DNA from 3 places in the Phreatobacter stygius genome. Region 2 is predicted to be linked to each of the others. Evidence: predicted binding sites of a transcription regulator. Region 2 holds the regulator's gene; each other region holds the start of a gene.

Region 1 (6,508 bases), 750 kb from region 2:
GCATTTCAGGGCGCGAGCTTGCCGCTCGCGCCCTTTTGACGAAACGATAGCGCCGGCCGGCGCGCGCGTGCTGTAGCATGGCGCTGCGGTTTCCTTTTTCATCCCGCCGGAGCGCGCGATGCATATCCGTTATGGCTTCCACATCGACATCCTGTGCGAGGCGGCGACGCCGCTGATCGCCTTGCTCGACATTCACCCGAGCCGGCGCCAGGACCTGACCCAGGCCGACGAGCTGATCGCCAGCGCGCTGGCCGACCCGGCCTTGCCGATCGAGCAGACCATTCACGAAGATCAGTTCGGCAATCTCTGCCGGCGCATGACCGCGCCGGCCGGCGGCCTGTCGCTCAAGGCCGGCGGGGTGATCTTCGATCCCGGTTTTTCCGACACGGTACAGCCTTTGGCCGGCGAGGTGCCGCCGGAGCAACTGCCGGAGGACACCCTGATCTACCTGCGCGGCAGCCGCTATTGCGAGACCGATCAGCTGTCGCAGGAGGCCTGGCACCGCTTCGGCCATGTCGCGCCGGGCTGGAGCCGTGTCCAGGCGATCACCGATTTCGTCCACGACCGGCTCGGCTTCGGCTACCACTTTGCCCGCGACACGCGCACCGCTACCCAGGCCTTTGAGGAACGGGTCGGCGTCTGCCGGGATTTCGCCCATCTGGCCATCACGCTGTGCCGCTGCATGAATATCCCGGCGCGCTATGCCACCGGCTATCTGCCCGATATCGGCGTGCCCCAGGACCCTGCCCCGATGGATTTCTGCGCCTGGTTCGAGGCCTTCCTCGATGGCCAGTGGTACACCTTCGATGCCCGCCACAACATGCCGCGCATCGGCCGCATCGTCATGGCCTACGGCCAGGACGCCGCCGACGTGCCGCTGGTCAACTCGTTCGGCGCGCATGTGCTCGATCGTTTCGAGGTGACTGCCGAAGAGGTGCTCGGCCAGCGCTTCCCGGTGAGTGCGGAAGATCGCCGCGCCCATGCTGCGGCCCAGACCGCGTGGCGCCGAAACCGGTCCGAAGGATTGCCCTGACGGCGGCTGCGCGGGAGGCCGGTGCCAGCCGGCCTCCCCTCATGTCATTGCTCAGCGGGCGTTCCAGACGCCGACGACGAAACCGACGGCCGCGGCGATGCCGAGCGCCCGGAACGGCCGGGCGGCGATTTCGTCGATCAGCAGCTTCTGCAGTTCGGTTGCCTGGCCCTTGGCGGCGTCGACCATGACATCGGTGTCGACACCGACATGTTTCAGCGTCTTGCTCGCGGACGAGGCAAAATCGCTGGCGCCGCGGACGATCTTGTCCTCGAGTTCGGTCGGGCCGGCCGGGCCTCCGTTGTTCGATCCCGTGCGGCCTTGCGCATCAGCCATGACAAACCTCCATCGATCCTGAACCCATGCGGGCAATGCCCGTCAATGGTCCAACCCGATCGAAGGCGTGAGGTTCCGGCCGAGGCTTAGCGCCACATGCCGCGCATGCGCTGGGCGATATCCACCTTGACCGGCTGGGCGGCGGCGCGGCCGGCATTGGCCTGCTGGGCGGCGATCGGCCAGGTGGTCAGCTGGAAGTTTTTCAGAACCGAGGGCGGAATGAACCGGGTGCGCTGGGCATAGACGTGCCGGTCGCCGGTGGATGACTGCTGATGGGTGAAGAAGCGCTGCGGCACCATCAGGTGCAGGTCGTCCTTGGCGCGGGTCATCGCGACATAGAGCAGCCGCCGCTCCTCCTCGATCTCGGAACTGGTGCCGGCACCGAGATCGGAGGGAATGCAACCATCGACCGCATTGAGCACGAAGACCGATTTCCATTCCTGGCCCTTGGCGGAATGAATGGTCGACAGGATCAGGTAGTCCTCGTCGAGCAAGGGCATGCCGGCCTGGTCGCTGGTCGCGTCGGGCGGATCCAGGGTCAGCTCGGTCAGGAAGCGCTCGCGCGAGGGATAACCGCCGGCGATCTGCTCCAGTTGCAGAAGATCGGCGCGCCGCACGCTGGCGTCCTCGTGCATGCGCTCCAGATGCGGTTCGTACCAGAGCCGCGCCGCGCCGAACTCGGCCGGCCAACCGGCCCGGCCGGACCGCAAGGCCAAGGCCAGGTCGACAAAGGCCGGCCAGTCATCGCCGGAGCGAGGCGGCGCCGCGGCCTCGGCCAGCGCGCCGAACGGATCCCTGACCCCGGTCATCTGGTCGATCAGGCGTGCCGCCGAACTGCCGCCAACGCCCGGGATGAGCTGCAGCACCCGGAACCCGGCGACGCGGTCGCGCGGGTTCTGCACGAAGCGCAGCAATGCCAGCATGTCCTTGACATGGGCGGCATCGAGGAACTTGAGCCCGCCGAACTTGACGAAAGGAATGTTGCGCCGGACCAGCTCGACCTCCAGCGGGCCGCTGTGATGCGAGGTGCGGAACAGCACCGCCTGGGCCTTCAAGGCCGTGCCGGTCTCGCGGTTTTCCAGGATCCGGTCGGCGACGTAGCGGGCCTGGTCGATCTCGTCGCGCACGGTGACGAGGCCCGGAGGCTCGCCGGAGGTGCGTTCGGTCCACAGATTCTTGGTGAAGCGCTCGGCGGCCTCGCCGATCACCGCATTGGCGGCGGCCAGGATCGGCTGGGTCGAGCGGTAGTTGCGGTCGAGCGTGACGATCTCGGCCGGCGGGTCGAACTGGCCGGGAAAATCGAGGATGTTGCGCACGGTCGCGGCGCGGAACGCATAGATCGACTGGGCGTCGTCGCCGACCACGGTGAGGCCGCGCCCCGCGGGCTTCAAGGCGATGAGGATCGACGACTGCAGCCGGTTGGTGTCCTGATATTCGTCGACCAGGATATGGTCGAAGCGGCCGGAAAGCTCCGCGGCGAGCGCCGGCTCGGCGACCATTTGCGCCCAGTAGAGCAACAGGTCGTCGTAATCGAGCACGTTGTGGCGCTGTTTCGCCTCGACATAGGCGGCAAACAGCGCCCGCAGTTCCGCTGTCCAGGCCATGCACCAGGGAAAAGCCGCCCGCAGCACCTCCTCCAGCGCCATCTCGGCATTGACCGCGCGCGAATAGATCGCAAGGCAGGTGCCCTTGGTCGGAAACCGCGTCTCGGTCTTGGAGAAACCCAGCTCGTGGCGGCAGAGGTTGACGAGATCGGCGGAATCCTCGCGATCATGAATGGTGAAGCCCGGATCCAGTCCGATCTCGCCGGCATGGTCACGCAGGATGCGCGCGCCGATGCCGTGGAAAGTGCCGGCCCAGGTCAGGGCATCGGTCATCACGCCGGCCTTGGCACCCAGCGCCTCGGCCGCGATGCGCTCGACCCTTCGGGTCATTTCGGCAGCCGCCCGGCGCGAAAAGGTCAGCAGCATGATGCGGCGCGGATCGGCGCCGCCGACGATCAGGTGGGCGACCCGATGGGCCAGCGTATTGGTCTTGCCCGAACCCGCCCCCGCGATCACCAGCAGCGGTCCGCAGCCGGCCTCCGTTGAGGCCGCGCCGTGCTCGACCGCGCGCCGCTGCTCGGGGTTGAGCTTGGTCAGATAGGCGGCGGCGACGGACAAGCGCGAATCATCCCTGGGCTGGCTTCATCCCGTGGATGACACGTTTCCTGTTTTGTTCCAATCACCGGCCGGTTGCGGCGGGAGACCTTTGCCCTGGTCGCGCCGGATCAGCCCCGCTGGCCGGCCGATCCGGGCTTCTGGCCCTGCTGGCGGCTCGGCTGGCCGCCGGCCTGCGCCTTCTGCCCACCGCGCGCCGGGCGGCCATTGCCCTGGCTCTGCTGCGACTTGCCCTCGTCATCCGGCTGGACGGGCGCCTGGGCATCTTGCCATCCACCGGCTTCCTTGGGATGCATCATGATCGCCTCCTGTTTCGCCTCTATCGAGACACAACGAGATGCGGGCGGTCCGGTTCCTGCCGCGCCGATCACGCATCGGATCGACCGGTCGGGCGGGCCTTGGGCGAAGCATCATGAGGCGGACCTGCCTCGACGGGCGGCCGCCATGGGTTAGAATGCGCCAGGGGAACCGGGCCTGCCGCCCGACCTTGCTGATCTCCGGACGCCCGACCGGTCCTTTTTTAGATATCGCCTCGCCCTCGACAGGTTGCATGATGATCGACGCCCCCAGATCCAGGAACCTGCCCGATCTGCTGGCGCCGCAGATCCGTCTTCGGCCGGACGACTATGCGGTCTATTTCGATTTCGACGGCACCCTGGTCGACATTGCCAATACGCCGGAAGAGGTGATCCTGCCGCCAAGCCTGACGCCCGACCTGACGCGGCTTCAGCAGCGCCTCGGCGGCGCGGTCGCGGTGGTGACCGGGCGGCATCTCGCCGATATCGCCCGCATGATCGCTCCGGCGCAACTGGCTGGCTCCGGCCTCCATGGCCTCGAATTCAGTTTCATGTCGGCCGATCCGGTCACACCCATGCCCGAGGCGATCGCGCCGGCCCTGCTTGCCCGCGCGGTGGCGCTGGTGGCGAGCCATCCAGGCGTGCGCCTGGAATATAAGGGCCCGATCCTGGCGGTTCACTTCCGGCAGGCGCCCGAGGCCGGGCCGGCCTTGCTCAATGCGCTCGCGCATCTGTTGGTCGAGCTCAATCTCGATCATCACCTGAAAGAGGGCCGCGCGGTGATCGAGGTGATCCCCAACGGCACGTCCAAGGCAACGGCTCTGCGAGAAATCATGCGCAGGCAGCCCTTTGCCGGACGCATTCCGATCATGATCGGCGATGATCGCGCCGACGAGGACGCCTTCGTCGTGGCCGAGGGTGCCGGTGGGTTCGGCCTGAAGGTCGCCGGCGAGCATTTCCGCCAGGCCGACGCTAGTTTCATGGAGCCGGCGGAGGTGCGCGCCTGGCTGTCGCGTATCGCCGGCGGCGACGCGGCATAGCGGCCAGGCCTCACGGGGCGACGACGGCCGCCGGTGCGGCCACGCTTTGGCCCGGCGCCAGGACCCGCAAGGCTCCCGGCATCAATTTGAACTGCAAGGGCATCGGCAAAAGCCGGATCTCGCCGTCGTTCAGCACCGTGATGCGCCGGCGGCGTGCGCCGATCCGGATGGCGGGAGCCTCGTGATAGACGATATTGGCATTGTCCTCGGCGCGGCCGGCGAGGATCGCCGCGGCCATTTTCATCAGCGTCAGCCGGCCGTTGTCGCGGGCGGCATAGATGGCGAGCCGGCCGCCATCGAGGCTCGCCCGCCTGGGGATGCGCGACGGCTGCCTGAGGAACGGATTGACCGAGACGATCACGCCGCGGCTGTCCTCGCGCCAGGTCCGGGCGCCGTCGCCGAGCACCAGGCGCATCGGCCTCAGGCGGAAGGCCTTCAGGATCGTCGTCACGATGGCGAGCAGCGTCGCCGGCAGCCGGCCCCGCGCCTGTTCGCGATAGCGCTGCAGCTTGGCAAGCGGCCCGACGACAGACGTGCACAGGAAAGCGCGTCCGTTGACCATGCCGACATCGATGGCGCGGATCGAACCGCCGACGAAGGATGCCACGGCAAGTGCCGGATCCAGCGGGATATCGAGGTCGCGGGCGAGTTGATTGACCGTGCCGAGCGGCACGATGGCCAGCCGCGTATCGGTTCCCAGGAACGCCTCCGCCGCGGCCAGAATGGTTCCATCGCCGCCGATCACGAAGACCAGATCCGGCTCATGCGCCCGGCAGGCGGCAAGCGCCTCCTCGAGGCCGCCCCGCCGCGCCATGAAGAGCCGGGGATAGAAGCCGTGCCCGGCCAGCATCGAGACGGCGACATCGACCGCTTCGGCGGTTCGCGCGGTCAGGCCGGAACTGCGATTGGCCAGGATCGCGACGGAGGCGTCGCCGGTCATCCCGAACACCAGATTGTCAGCCAAATGTCCCCTCGTCACGTCATGATTGGCCACGTCATGATTGCCGGCGCGCCCGGATGGCGGTCCGTCAAGGACGGCATCACAAGCCAGCCTGCCGCCGGCGGCCCTCATCGGGGGTCGCGGTCTTCGTCGTCGGGCGGGTCGGGCGGCGGCTCGTCAATGCTGTCGGCCGGCTGATCGATCGCCGGATCCTGGTCCGGATGACGCTCCGGATCGATCACCGGATCGCCCACGTCCGGCTCACGGCGGCGCCGGGCCGGATCGTCTTCGTCGAAGCCGGGACTGTGTCTGGGAACAGGATTGCCCATCACGACTTCCTCCCGATCGGGGCGTCGTCGACCCGCACGTCCGGGCGATCGTCGCCGGATGAATGTTCCTTGTGCCAGCGGCCGTCGCCATCCTCATATTCGATATCGACCGGCTCGCCCGGCCGGTGCTGGCGGGCCGCCACGCCCTCGGCCGCGATCACCGCTTCGTCATGGGAGGCGAAGGTCTCCGAGATGACGTCGCCCAGCTTATAGGCCCAGCCGCCATCATGCTGCACGATCTGGTAGTGAAGCTCAGCCATGGTGACCCTCCTGTGACCAGCAGGAAACCGGTCGCGCGCGCGAAAGTTCCCGCCGAACACCCCACGAAACCGCCTTTCGATCGATCGGCCGCCGGCCAGGGCGCTGACGGTCCGGCGG
Region 2 (6,508 bases):
CGCCGCCGGCTTTGCCGCCGCGACCGCTCGCACCGCGATCGCGGCCCATCCGGTGCTGGGCGCCGAGACCGGCTCGGTGACCATTTCGGGATGGGTCGAAGTCTTCGAACGGCGCGAGAACGGTGACCGGCTGACCCTGCGCATCGTCCGCGCCGAGCCGGCGCTCGCCCAGCCGCTGCAGCGGGTGCGGGTCACCAGCCGGGTGGCGACCGGTGTTCAGACCGGCGCGGCGGTCAGCCTGATGGTCCGGCTTCGGCCGCCGGCGGATCCGCCCGGGCCCGGCCTTTATGATTTCGGCCGCGACGCGTTCTTCAACGGCATCGGCGCCAGCGGCTTCGTCATTGGCCAGGTCAGGCGGATCGAGCTCGGCGAGGCGCCGCTCGGCGTGCGACTGAGGACCCATCTCGACCGGGTTCGTTCGGCCATCAGCGAGCGTATCCGCGCGGCCATTCCGGGCCATGCCGGGGCGGTGGCCGATGCCCTGGTCACCGGCAAGCGCGACGGCATTCCCGAGGGGCTCAACGAGGCGATGCGGGCGGCCGGCACCTATCACATCCTGTCGATCTCCGGCTTTCACATGGCTCTGGTCGCGGCCCTGGTGTTCGTCGCGGTGCGCGGCTCGCTGGCGCTCATTCCGTCATTGGCGCTGAACCGGCCGGTCAAGGCCTGGGCGGCGTTCGCAGCCCTTGTCGTCTCGACCTGCTATCTCGTCATTTCCGGCGCCGAGGTGGCCACCCAGCGGTCCTGGATCATGATCGCGGTGGTGCTGATCGGCGTCATGCTGGGGCGCGGCGCGCTGACGCTCAGGACCTTGGCGCTGGCCGCGCTGCTGGTGCTCACGCTGGCGCCGGAAAGCCTGCTCGGGCCGAGCTTCCAGATGTCGTTCGCCGCGACGCTGGCGCTGGTCTCCGGTTACGCCATGCTGCGGCCCTGGGCCGAGCACCATGCCGGCGACAGGCGAGGTTTCGGGCGCGCCCTGCTGGCGATCAGCAACGGCGTCGCCGGCCTCGCCATGAGCTCGTTCGTCGCCTCGCTCGCGACCACGCCCTATGCGGCCTATCACTTCAACCAGATCCAGCTCTATGGCGTGCCGGGAAACCTGCTCGGTGCGCCGATCGTCGAATTCCTCACCATGCCGCTGGAGATCATCGCGCTGCTGCTCTGGCCGCTCGGGCTCGACCGGCCGGTCTGGGCGCTGGCCGGGATGAGCATCGACCTGTTCATCAGGGTGGCCGAATGGGTCGCGTCCTGGCCCGGCGGCAAGGTCGCGGTTCCAACCTTCGGACCGCTCGCCCTGGGACTTCTGTCGATCGGGCTGATCTGCCTTGCCATGCTGTCGACGCCGCTCAGGCTCATTGGCGTGCCCGTGGCGGTCCTCGGGCTCACCGTGGCGCCGCTGCGCGAGCGGCCGCTGATGGCGATCGATGCCGAGGGGCTGACCGTCGCGGCACGTGGCACCGACGGGCGCTTGCGGGCCCTGTCGCCGCGCGCCAACCGTTTCGCGCTGCAACGCTGGCTGGCGGCCGATGCCGACCAGCGGCTGGCCTCCGACCAGTCGCTGATCGCCGGCGTGATCTGCGACGCGATCGGTTGCGCGATGGCGCTGCAAGGCGGCGGCCGGGTCGCTTATGCGCGGGATCCGGAGGCGCTCGCCGATGATTGCCGCGAGGCGCGCCTCGTCGTCACGCGTTTTCCCCCACCGGCCGACTGCAAGGCGACGGTTTTGAACCTGCGCGGCCTTGCCTGGACCGGCGCGATCACGCTGTTTGCCGCCGAGGGGGGCTATCGGATCGAGGTCGGGCGCGATCCGGCAAGCCAGCGGCCGTGGTTTCGCCCGCGTCCGGCGGGCGCGCCGGTGCCGCTGCTCAGGCGGCCGGGGCCAGCAGCGGACCCCGCCACACCGCAGCCGGCTGCGGAAGGTCCCGCGCCGGACGAATTCGAGCCGGACCGCTGATCAATAACGCCGGATCAGCCCGACAAGCTTGCCTTGGATGCGCACCCGGTCCGGTCCGAGAACCCGGGTCTCATAGGCCGGATTGGCGGCTTCGAGCGCGATCGACGTGCCGCGCTTGCGCAGCCGCTTCAAGGTCGCTTCCTCGTCGTCGATCAGGGCGACCACGATATCGCCGGTCTCGGCGGAATCGGTCTTGCGGACCAGCGCCAGGTCGCCCTCCAGGATGCCTGCCTCGATCATCGAGTCGCCACGCACCTCGAGGGCATAATGTTCGCCGCGGGTCAGCATTTCCGGCGGCACGGAGATCGTGCTGGTGCGGTTCTCGATCGCCTCGCGCGGTACGCCCGCGGCGATCCGGCCCATGATCGGCACCGACACCGGCATGACCGCGTCGTCGTCGGCCGGACGTCCCCGGCCAAGCGAGCCTTCGATGACGCTCGGCGCAAAGCGAGCCCGCCCGGGACCTGCCGACTGCTCGGGCTGCTTGATGACCTCGAGCGCGCGCGCCCGGTTCGGCAGGCGGCGGATGAAGCCACGCTCCTCGAGCGCGGTGATCAGGCGATGGATGCCGGACTTGGACTTCAGGTCCAGCGCCTCTTTCATCTCGTCGAACGAGGGTGGCACGCCGCTTTCCTTCAGCCGTTCTTGAATGAAGCGGAGAAGTTCGTGTTGCTTGCGTGTCAGCATCGGGTGTTTGCCCCTGATTTTGACCGGCCCGACTCGCTCGAACAGATCATGAACAGTCCCTATCTGTTCTTTATGTGTTCCGCAAGCGTTGATATTTCGTGAAGTATTGGGCCTGCGCGATTGATATGTGCTGGCGGCCCGGAGCGGCCCCGATCGCCGGCGACCAGTATCGCCTGGCGGACTTTGGCATCCGACCTCTTGCCCTGGGATACCGGTTCCGCTCGACCGCCGGCCGGACGGTCCGCGCCGGTTCGCGCAACTCAATGAAGTCGCGAGAGATTTTCCCTGGCCCGTGCGCTGGTTGAGAAGACAACCGCCGGACGGCGGTGTCATGTCCTCGGTCAATCCGGGCGCAAGGCCCGCAAGACAGAGGCGAGGCGGTCGGCGATGAGCCAGCGGCTTGATGGGACCGGGCGCGACCTCGCGCCGCCGGCAGGTTTTTCTATTGCCCGGACAGAGCCGATGGAACTGGTCTCGGACAGCCGCAAATGGCTGCGCCATTCGGTTTCCGTTGCAGCCCTCTGCGCTGCCATGATGCCGCTGGCCGGCGGTTCGGGGCATGGCCAGACCTTGCCGACCGGCGGCAGGGTTGCCACGGGATCGGCAACGATCGGTCCGGCGGGCGCCGGCGCCCTGACCATCAACCAGACGTCGCAGCGCGCGGTCATCAACTGGAACGCGTTCTCGGTCGGCCAGGGCGGAACGGTGTCGTTCCAGCAGCCGAACAGCTCGTCGGCGACATTGAACCGGGTCACCGGCGCGACCTCGTCGACGATTGCCGGTCAGGTCCGGGCGAACGGGCAGGTCTATCTGGTCAATCCCAACGGCATCCAGATCACGCGGACCGGCTCGGTCGACACGGCGGGCTTCACGGCCTCGACGCTCGATACCACCAATGACGACTTCATGGCGGGCCGCCAGCGCTATGCCGGCAATGGCCGTTCCGCCGAGGTCACCAACCAGGGCCGGATTCGCGTTCGAGGCGGCGGCGACGCCGTGCTGATCGGCGGGCGCGTGACCAATGAGGGTTCGATCAGCGCCCATGGCGGACGGGTTGGCCTCGGTTCCGGCGAACGGGTGTCGGTCGATGTCGAGGGCGACGGCTTCCTGACGGTCTCGGTGCCGACAAACGACCCGGACCGTGCCCGGGCCCTGATCCGGCAGGTCGGCCGGATCAATGCCAGCGGCGGCCGGGTCGAGGTGCGCGCGGCGACCAGCGCGGATGTCGCCCGTGCGGCGATCCAGCTCGGCGGCTCGATCGAGGCCAGCGGCGTGGCGCAAACCGGTTCCGGCGTGAGATTTGGCGGCCCTGCCGCCGCCCCGGCGCCGGACCGGCCGAGCCAGGCGGCGCGCCGCGCATCGACCGGCGCCGACCGGCGATCGGTCGAACGGCCGGCGGCCACCCGGCCGGCGAGCGCACGTCCGGCCGGCAGCGTCGTGGTCGATGGCGGCGCCGGCGGACGGGTGTCGGTCACCGGCCGTGTCAACGTGGCGAGCCCAAACCAGTCCGGCGGGGCGATCACCGTCACCGGCCGGGCGATCGATCTTTCCGGCGCGCGGCTCGATGCCTCCGGCGCGACCGGCGGCGGCCGGGTTCGAATCGGCGGCGATTACCAGGGCAGCGGCCCGCTTCAGCGGGCCGAGACCGTCTCGGTGGATGCGGCCACGGTGATCCGCGCCGATGCCACGGCACGCGGCGACGGCGGCCGGGTGATCATCTGGTCGGACCAGCAGACGCGTTTTGCCGGCACGATTTCCGCGCAGGGCGGCGGGCAGGGCGGTGATGGCGGCTTTGCCGAGGTGTCCGGCAAGGCGACGCTGTCGTTCACCGGCAGCGCCGACCTGCGCGCGGCGGACGGTCGCTTCGGCACGCTGCTGCTCGACCCCTATAACGTCACGATCTCCAACGATCCGGATTCGAACCAGTCCGGCTTCACCGCCACCGGCGACAACAGCGTCATCAATGCCGGGACGCTGCAGAACCAGCTGGCCTTATCCAATGTCACCATCTCGACGGGCTCGGGCGGGTCGCAGGCCGGTGACATCACGGTTGCCGCCCCGCTCGTCTGGTCGTCGGGATCGGTCTTGACGCTGAGCGCCTATCACTCGATCGCGGTCAACGCGAACCTGTTCATCACCGGCGCGGGCGGCCTTGCCTTCAACACCAACCAGGGCGGCTCGGGCGGCACGCTGTCCTTCGCCTTCGGCGCCGGGACGAACTATATCGGTACGCCGCATACCGGCCAGACGCTGTCGATCAACGGGCAGAGCTACACGCTCATCTATGACGTCAGCGAGCTGCAGGCGATCAATTCCAACCTGAGCGGCCGCTACGCGCTGGCCCGGCCGATCGACGGCGGACCGACGGCGAGCTGGAATGGCGGCCTCGGCATGGTCGCCCTCGGCATGGACAGCAATTCGAACATCCAGAACGGCGGCAACGGCTTCACCGGCACGTTCGAAGGGCTCGGCAATGTCATCTACAACCTGAATGTCCGGCAGATCCCGACCAATTATGTCGGCATGTTCGGTTATGTCGGCACGACAGGTGTCATCAGCAATGTCGGCCTGCGCAATGTCACCATCAGCGGGCAGGAAAACACGGGCGCCATCGCCGGCCTCAACCGCGGCACGATCACGCGGGCCTGGGCCGATGGCAAGGTCGACGGAACGTTCAACACCGGCGGCCTCGTCGGCTACAATGCCGGCACGATCAGCCAGTCGTTCTCCAATGCGGGCGTCACTGCGCGGGACCGCAACAATATCGGCGGCCTCGTCGGCCGGAACGAGGGTGCGCTCAGCCAGGTCTATGCGACGGGCGCGGTGATCGGCGGCGAGGTCATCGGCGGCCTCGTCGGTTTCAACGCCGCCACAGCCACGATCAACCAGGCCTTTGCCACAGGTGCCGTCGGCTCCACCCCCAGCGCGACCGCGCTCGGCGGCCTGATCGGCTCCAATGCCAGCCCGACGGTCACCAACGCCTTCTTCGTCACCGAGACGACCGGCCGCGGCGCGGCGGTCGGGATAGGGACCGCCATCGCCGCGCCGGGGCTCTCGCTTGCGCAATTCCTGACCGGCGGGCCGCGAACCGGTTTTGCCGGCGGGGCCGGCGGCATCATGCCCTATCTGGCAAACTTCTATCCCAACGGCGCCGAGATGATCTCCGGCACCGCCTACAAGGATCTCGGCCTCACCCCGCTGGTTTCCGGCATCCCGCAACCCATCTATGCGAACAACCACGGTTATGTCGCGACCGTCATCGAGGGCATCGAATATGGCCGGGTGACGACGGGTGCCAACGGCTATTATGCGACGCTGCTGCCGGTCGGGACGCTGGCATCGGGCGCACGTGTCCTCACCTTCACCAATCTCGACCTCAGCGCCAACACATCGGGCGCGAAAAACGCGGCGACGCTCGCCGTCGCGACCGGGGCCGGCCTGATGACCGGTCTCAACATCTATGGCTCGATCCTGACCGCGCAGACCTCGGCGACGCTGTTGTCGCAGGTCGGCACGATCGATGCGAGCGGGGCCGCCGGGACGAGCCCGACGGCGCTTGCCGCGCTCGCCGGCACGACCGGCCGCGGCTATCTCGCCACTGGCGCGAGCTTCACCATCGACGTGGCGCAGACCCTGAACGGGCAGCAATTGTTCGTGAAGACCCAGAACGGCGCGCCGCTCACCGTCGCGGCGACCATCGACCTCAGGAACAATAGCGCGCTCGCGCTCTATTCCGGCGGCGCGCTGGCGATCAACGCCAATGTCACGACGTATGGCGCCGGTTCGGTGTCCATGTCGAACGGCGCGGGCAGCGATTACAGCTTCGGCAATAGCGCGAGCATGTCGTTCTACAATGCTGCCGGCGGC
Region 3 (6,508 bases), 1.3 Mb from region 2:
CGTCGAGCGACAGGCGGATGCCGAGGGCATGCACGGCCTGGACGGTCGCCGCCGTTTCCGGGCAGTCGTCCATCATGACGTTTTCGGTGATCTCCAGCGTCAGGGCCCGGGCCTCGAGGCCGTTGCGTTTGAGAGCGCTCGCGACCAGGTCGGGCAGGCGGCTGTTGCGGAAATGCAGCGGCGACAGGTTGACCGAGACGGTCGGAATATCGATGCCGCGGCGGCGCCAGTCGGCCATCTGCCGGCAAGCCTCGCCGAGCGCCCATTCGCCGACCGCCTCGACCAGGCCGGTTTCTTCGGCGAGCGCGATGAATTTGGCCGGCGGCACCTGGCCGTGGACCGGGTGGTGCCAGCGCGCCAGCGCCTCGACGCCATGCAGGCTGTCGTCCTCGGTGCGGATCTGCGGCTGATAATGCAGCTGGAGCGTGCCATGGCACAGCGCATCGCTCAGCGCCGCGCCGAGCACCAGGCGCTCCTGGGCGATCAGGTTCATGTCGTGGCTGAAGAAGCGATGGGTGCCGCGCCCGGCGGCCTTGGCCTCATACATGGCCGTATCGGCATGTTTCAGCAGGGCTTCCTTGTTCAGGCCGTCGCCCGGATAGAGGCTGATGCCGATGCTGGCCGAGACCGGCAGCGCCATGGCCTCGACCCGGATCGGCAGGGCCAGCGCCTCGAGGATGCGGCCGGCGACGCCCGCGGCATGGGCGACGCCGCAGTCGGACAGCATGACGACGAATTCGTCGCCGCCGAGCCGGCTGACGATGTCGCCCGCCCGCAACTGGTCCTGCAGGCGCCGGGCGATCTCGATCAGCAGCGCGTCGCCGGCGGAATGGCCGAGCGTGTCGTTGACGTCCTTGAAATTGTCGATGTCGAGGAAGAGCAGGGCCACTTCCTTGTGGCTCGCCGCGGCGGCGGCGATCTGCTGGTCGATCTTGTCGCCCAGCAGCAGGCGGTTCGGCAGGCCGGTCAAGGTGTCGTAATAGGCGAGCTGGTCGATATGGGCCTTGGCGTCGTGCCGTTCGATCGCCAGGGCGCAGAGATGCACGCAGGCTTCCACCAGGCGCTCGTGCCAGGCGCTCGGGCCGCGCTTCTCGCGGAAATAGAAGGCGAAGGTGCCGGCGACACGGCCGTCCTTCAGCTTGATCGGGCTCGACCAGCAGGCGAGCAGGCCAAGCGGCAGCGGCAGTGACTTGTAGGCCGCCCAGAGCGGGCTGGTCTCGATATCGTCGACCTGCACGGGCACGCCGAGATGGGCGGCGGTGCCGCAGGAGCCGACATCCGGGCCGATCGGCAGGCCGTCGAGGGCCTGGGAATAGTGGTCGGGCAGGCTCGGGCCGGCCAGGGGACGGACCAGGCCGCCGGCATCGACGCGCAGGATCGAGCAGACGACGCCAGGGGTGATCGCCTCGACCTGCCGGCAGATCAGATCGGCGACCTCGACCAGCGGTCGGTCATTGGCCAGCGCCTCCAGCACGCGCTGCTGCAGGACCTGGGTCTGCTTGGTCTCGGTGATATTGGCGATGACCGAGACCGCGTGGCGGAACTGGCCGGCCTGGTCGAGGATCGGGTTGATGGTGGCGGAGAGCCAGATTTCCTTGCCGGATTTGGTATAGCCGAGGACTTCTTCGTGCAGCCCGCGTTGGTGGCCGGCGAGCCCGTTCAGGCGTGCCAGGGCCCGCGGGTCGGTGTGCTGGCCGCGCAGCAGCGCGGTGGGAGACTGGCCCATCACCTCGGCGCGCTGATAACCGAACATTTCGGTGAAGGCACGGTTGCAATAGACGATCCGGTGCCTGACATCGGTGATGATCACCGCCCGGTCGGTCTCGTCGGCGACCAGCGACAGGAGGTAGATCTCCTCGCGCCGCTTCACGTCCTCAGTGACGTCCTTGACGAAGGCGGCATAGAGCGTCTTGCCGCCGGCGGTGATCCGCGACAGTGACAAGGATCCCCAGACCGGCGTGCCGTCCTTCCGCTCGATCGGCACTTCCACGGTCGTGCCGACCAGGGTGTCGGTGCCGCCGGCGCGGTTGCGGTTGATCTGGGCGTCATGAGCCGGACGCATGGGGGCGGGGACCAGCAGCCTGACATTCTGCCCGAGGACTTCGGCGCGGCTGTGGCCCCAGAGCTTTTCCGCGGCGGTGTTGAAAAACGTGACGTTGTTCAATTCGTCGATGATGACGACGGCGTCGATCGCCTGTTCCAGGACCGGGATGAGAACATCACCCGAGCTTTCTGCTATCTGGCTTCCGCGCATTGCAAGACCTGGAGACCGTGCGCACCGCTGTCGCGTCGCGACACGGCACCGAAGTGGACGATGGTGCCCAGTAACCGCAAAAAGTGTAAATATTCCACCATTTCGCGCAGGTGGATTGACGCGACACCGGTAAGTGTCAAACTTTACCTAAGGTAATAACTGCGTATTTACTGATCGGTTGCCTGGCCGGCTAGGCGCCATGCCGGCTCCACTCGAGCCAGGTCTTCATCCCTATCAGCAGTTCGGCTTTCAGGGCGGCTTTCACCGCTGGTCTTGACTCCGGCGCGCCGGCACTGTTTGATGAGAACGAAATAGGAACATAAGACATGAGCGCGGCACCGGAAACCGTCCGCGCGCTAAGGCTGAAGCTGGCGGCTCTGGAGCGGCCGGCAGCCTTTGGCGCGTCCGATCTTTTTTCTTTTGGACTGCCGGCGGTGGATGAACCGCTGGGCGGCGGGCTGGAGCGCGCGGCGGTGCACGAGGTGTTCGCACGGGCGCCGGTGGACGCTGCCGCGGCGGCCGGTTTCGCCCTGGCACTGGCGCTCAGGGCCGCCGGTGGCGGCAAGATCGTCTGGGTGCGCCAGGACTTCGCCGATCTGGAAGCGGGCCGGCTCGATGCCTCCGGCCTTGTCGAGTTCGGCCTCGATCCGGGGCATCTCGTGCTGGTCCGGGTGCGGGATGCGGCCGACGTGCTCAGGGCCGGCGCGGAGGCCGTACGCTGCGCGGCGCTCGGCGCGGTTCTGATCGAGCCCTGGGGTGATGCGAAGGTGCTGGATCTCAGCGCCTCGCGCCGCCTGTCGCTGACCGCGGCCGCCTCGCGGGTGACCACCTTGATGGTGCGCATCGCCGCGGCCCCTGTCGCCAGTGCAGCCTCGACCCGCTGGTCGGTCGGCGCGCTCGCTTCCAGGCCCCTGGAGGCCAACGCTCCCGGCTTTCCGGCTTTCGCCATCAGTTTGTTGCGTCACCGCGCCGGGGTTCCGCCCCGGCAATGGCGTGTGGAGTGGGATCGTGACCGCAGCCATTTCAAAGATGGAACTTTCCAAGACGGGATTGGCCGGGACGGAAACCGGCCCGTCGCCGCGCCGCTACCTGGCCGTCTGGCTGCCGTTCCTGCCGGCCGACCGGTGGAGGCGGCTCAACCCTTCCGGCGCGCCGGATGAGCTGCCGCTGGTCTTCACCGAAAAGGTCAGGGGGGCGCTTCGGCTGGCCGCGGTCGACCGGCGGGCGCTGGCGCTCGGCCTGACCCCGGGGCTGGCGCTGGCCGATGCCCGCGCCCGCGTGCCTGAAATCCTGGCCATCGACAGCGATCCGGCCGGCGACGGCCTCTTCCTGGCCCGGCTTGCCGAGGCCTGCGACCGCTATACCCCCTGGTCGCCTTCGATCCGCCCGATGGGCTGGTGCTGGATCTCACCGGCTGCGCCCATCTGTTCGGCGGCGAGGCGGCGCTGCGCGCCGACCTGAAGGCCCGTCTCGCCGGCATCGCGGTTCATGCGCGCGCCTGCGTCGCCGGCACGCCCGAGGCGGCGCGTGCGCTCGCCCGTTTCGGCCGGCTGGAGATCGTCGCGCCCGGCGGCGAAGCGCCGGCGGTCCATCCGCTGCCGGTCGCCGCTCTTGGCCTGCCGCCGGAAACGGTGCTGGCCTTGTCGCGGGCCGGGCTCAAGACCATTGGCGATCTCGCCGGCCGCCCGTCGGCGCCGCTCGCCGCCCGTTTCGGCGCCACCTTGGCGGCCGGGCTCAGGCGGGTGCTGGGAGCTGAGGATATCCGCATCACCCCGTGCCGGCCGGTGCCCGCCTGCATCGTCGAGCAGCGCTTCGCCGAGCCGATCGCGCGGGCCGAGGATATCGAGGGCACGCTCGCCGCGCTGATGGCGCGAGCCGGCGCGCTGCTCGAACAGCGCGGCGAGGGTGGCCGCGCCTTCGAGGCGAGCTTCTTCCGGGCCGATGGCGCGGTCAGGCGGATCGCGGTCGAGACCGGCCGGCCGGTTCGCGACGCCAAGGCGGTGATGCGGCTGCTCGTCGAGCGTATCGAGGTGCTGGCCGACCCGATCGATCCCGGCTTCGGTTTCGACCTGATCCGCCTGTCGGTGCCGGTGACCGAACCTTTCGCGGTGGCCCAGACCAGCCTCGACGGCCATGCGGTCGAGGACGACGAACTGGCCGAACTGGTCGACCGGCTGGTCGCCCGTTTCGGCGCCGACCGCGTGCTGCGTTTCGCGGCGCGCGACAGCCATGATCCCGATCGTGCGGCGCATCTCGTGCCGGCGGTTCGTCCGGTTCGATCTGGCGCTGATGCCGAAGACGCCCCCTGGCGCCCGGTCGAACCGGACGAGCCGCCGGCGCGGCCCCTGCATGTCTTCGATCCGCCGCAGCCGGTCGAGGCGATCGCCGAGGTGCCGGACGGGCCGCCTTTGAGCTTTTTGTGGCGGCGCTGCCGGCATCACGTCACCCGTGCCGAAGGCCCGGAGCGGATCGCCGCGGAATGGTGGCGGCAGGCCGACCGGCCGGCGCGCGACTATTACCGGGTCGAGGATGCCGAGGGCCGGCGCTTCTGGCTGTTCCGCAGCGGGTTTTATGGCAGCGATGCCGCGCCGCGCTGGTTCCTGCACGGGCTGTTCGCATGACCTGTTATGCCGAACTTGCGACCGCGACCAATTTTTCCTTCCTGCACGGCGCCTCGCAAGCCCAGGACCTGGTGCTGAAGGCGATCGAGCTCGGCCATACCGGCATCGGCGTCGCCGACCGCAACACGGTGGCTGGCGTGGTCCGGGCCTATGCGGCGCTCAATAAGGTCAAGGAGGCCATGGCCAGGGAGGTCGGCCCGGAGGCGCTGGCCGATTTCAAGCTGGCGGTCGGGGCACGGCTGGTCTTTACCGACGGCTCCCCTGACATCATCGCCTATCCCGCCGACCGGGCCGGCTGGGGCCGGCTCTGCCGGCTGCTCACCCTGGGCAATCGCAAGGCCAGGAAGGGTGACTGCATCCTGACGCTCGGCGATCTCCTCGCCGATACCCGCGGTCTCCTGTTGATCGTCATGCCGGGGCCGGTTTTTGACGGCTTGCCGGCCGCACTCGCGCGGATCGCGGAAGCGGCCGCCGGCGCCGTCTGGCTCGGTGCCGCCATGCACCGGCATGGCAATGACCGGCGCCGGCTTGCCCGCCTGTTCCGGATCGGCGAGGCCGCCGGTGTCGCCCTCGTCGCGGTCAATGACGTGCTTTATCACGCGCCCGAACAGCGCGACCTGCAGGACGTGCTCACCTGCATCCGCGAGGGCACGACGATCGAGGCGGCCGGCCGTCTGCTCGAGGTCAATGCCGACCGGCACCTGAAGGAGCCGAAGGAAATGGCGCGGCTGTTCCGCGATTGCCCGGAGGCGATCGACGAGACGCAACATCTGCTTGCCCGCATCGAATTCTCGCTGTCCCAGCTCACCTATGAATATCCCGACGAGCCGGTGCCGCCGGGCTGGACCCCGCAAAGCTGGCTCGAGGAGCTGACCAGGCGGCGGGCCGAAATGCGTTACCCCCAGGGCGTTCCGGACAAGGTCGTCGGCCTGATCAAGGCGGAGCTGAAACTCATCGAGACGCTCGATTACGCCCGCTATTTCCTGACCATCTACGACATCGTCCAGTTTGCCCTCAATGCGGGCATCCTTTGCCAGGGCCGGGGTTCGGCGGCCAATTCCGCGGTCTGCTACGTGCTCGGCATTACCGCCGTCGATCCGAACGAACACGATGTCCTGTTCGCCCGCTTCCTCTCGAGCGAACGGCGGGAGCCGCCCGACATCGATGTCGATTTCGAGCATGAGCGCCGCGAAGAGGTGATCCAGGAGATCTATCGGCGTTATGGCCGCGACCGGGCCGGCATTGCCGCGACCGTCATCAGCTATCGGCCGCGCAGCGCCATCCGTGATGTCGGCAAGGCCATGGGCCTGACCGAGGACATCACGGCACGGCTCGCCAGCATGATCTGGGGCAGCTGGGGCGAGGGCATCAGCGACGAACAGATCCGCCAGGCGGGCCTCGATCCGGCCAATGCGACCGTACGCCGGGCGGTCGACCTGGCGGTGCGCCTGCTCGGCTTCCCGCGCCACCTGTCCCAGCATGTCGGCGGCTTCGTGCTGGCGCGCGGGCGGCTCGACGAAATGGTGCCGATCGGCAATGCCGCCATGGCCGACCGCACCTTCATCGAATGGGACAAGGACGACATCGACGAATTGCGGCTGATGAAGGTCGATATCCTGGCGCTCGGCATGCT

Evidence for each region. Region 2 encodes LexA, which represses DNA repair genes until DNA is damaged. Its sites were predicted from a motif close to TGTTCNNNNTGTGTTCNG; they were not measured.
Region 1: a site for LexA is predicted at 3,571-3,588, ahead of E8M01_RS28235 (ATP-dependent helicase). Genes of this name have one in related genera too.
Region 3: a site for LexA is predicted at 2,557-2,574, ahead of E8M01_RS35445 (ImuA family protein). Genes of this name have one in related genera too.

The regions. Positions count from the first base shown of each region.
Region 1 is NZ_CP039690.1:5,988,178-5,994,685, reverse strand. Features, by position in the region: gene E8M01_RS28245 (transglutaminase-like domain-containing protein) at 119-1,033, shown strand; gene E8M01_RS28240 (hypothetical protein) at 1,085-1,366, opposite strand; gene E8M01_RS28235 (ATP-dependent helicase) at 1,453-3,528, opposite strand; gene E8M01_RS28230 (hypothetical protein) at 3,636-3,824, opposite strand; gene otsB (trehalose-phosphatase) at 3,980-4,861, shown strand; gene E8M01_RS28220 (diacylglycerol/lipid kinase family protein) at 4,872-5,825, opposite strand; gene E8M01_RS28215 (hypothetical protein) at 5,930-6,130, opposite strand; gene E8M01_RS28210 (DUF2188 domain-containing protein) at 6,130-6,390, opposite strand; gene E8M01_RS28205 (hypothetical protein) at 6,358-6,508, shown strand, end outside.
Region 2 is NZ_CP039690.1:6,741,781-6,748,288, reverse strand. Features, by position in the region: gene E8M01_RS31850 (ComEC/Rec2 family competence protein) at 1-1,954, shown strand, start outside; gene lexA (transcriptional repressor LexA) at 1,955-2,641, opposite strand; gene E8M01_RS31840 (MBG domain-containing protein) at 3,104-6,508, shown strand, end outside.
Region 3 is NZ_CP039690.1:642,050-648,557, reverse strand. Features, by position in the region: gene E8M01_RS03055 (EAL domain-containing protein) at 1-2,254, opposite strand, end outside; gene E8M01_RS35445 (ImuA family protein) at 2,581-3,414, shown strand; gene E8M01_RS35855 (DNA polymerase Y subunit UmuC family protein) at 3,305-3,715, shown strand; gene E8M01_RS03045 (Y-family DNA polymerase) at 3,652-4,875, shown strand; gene E8M01_RS03040 (error-prone DNA polymerase) at 4,872-6,508, shown strand, end outside.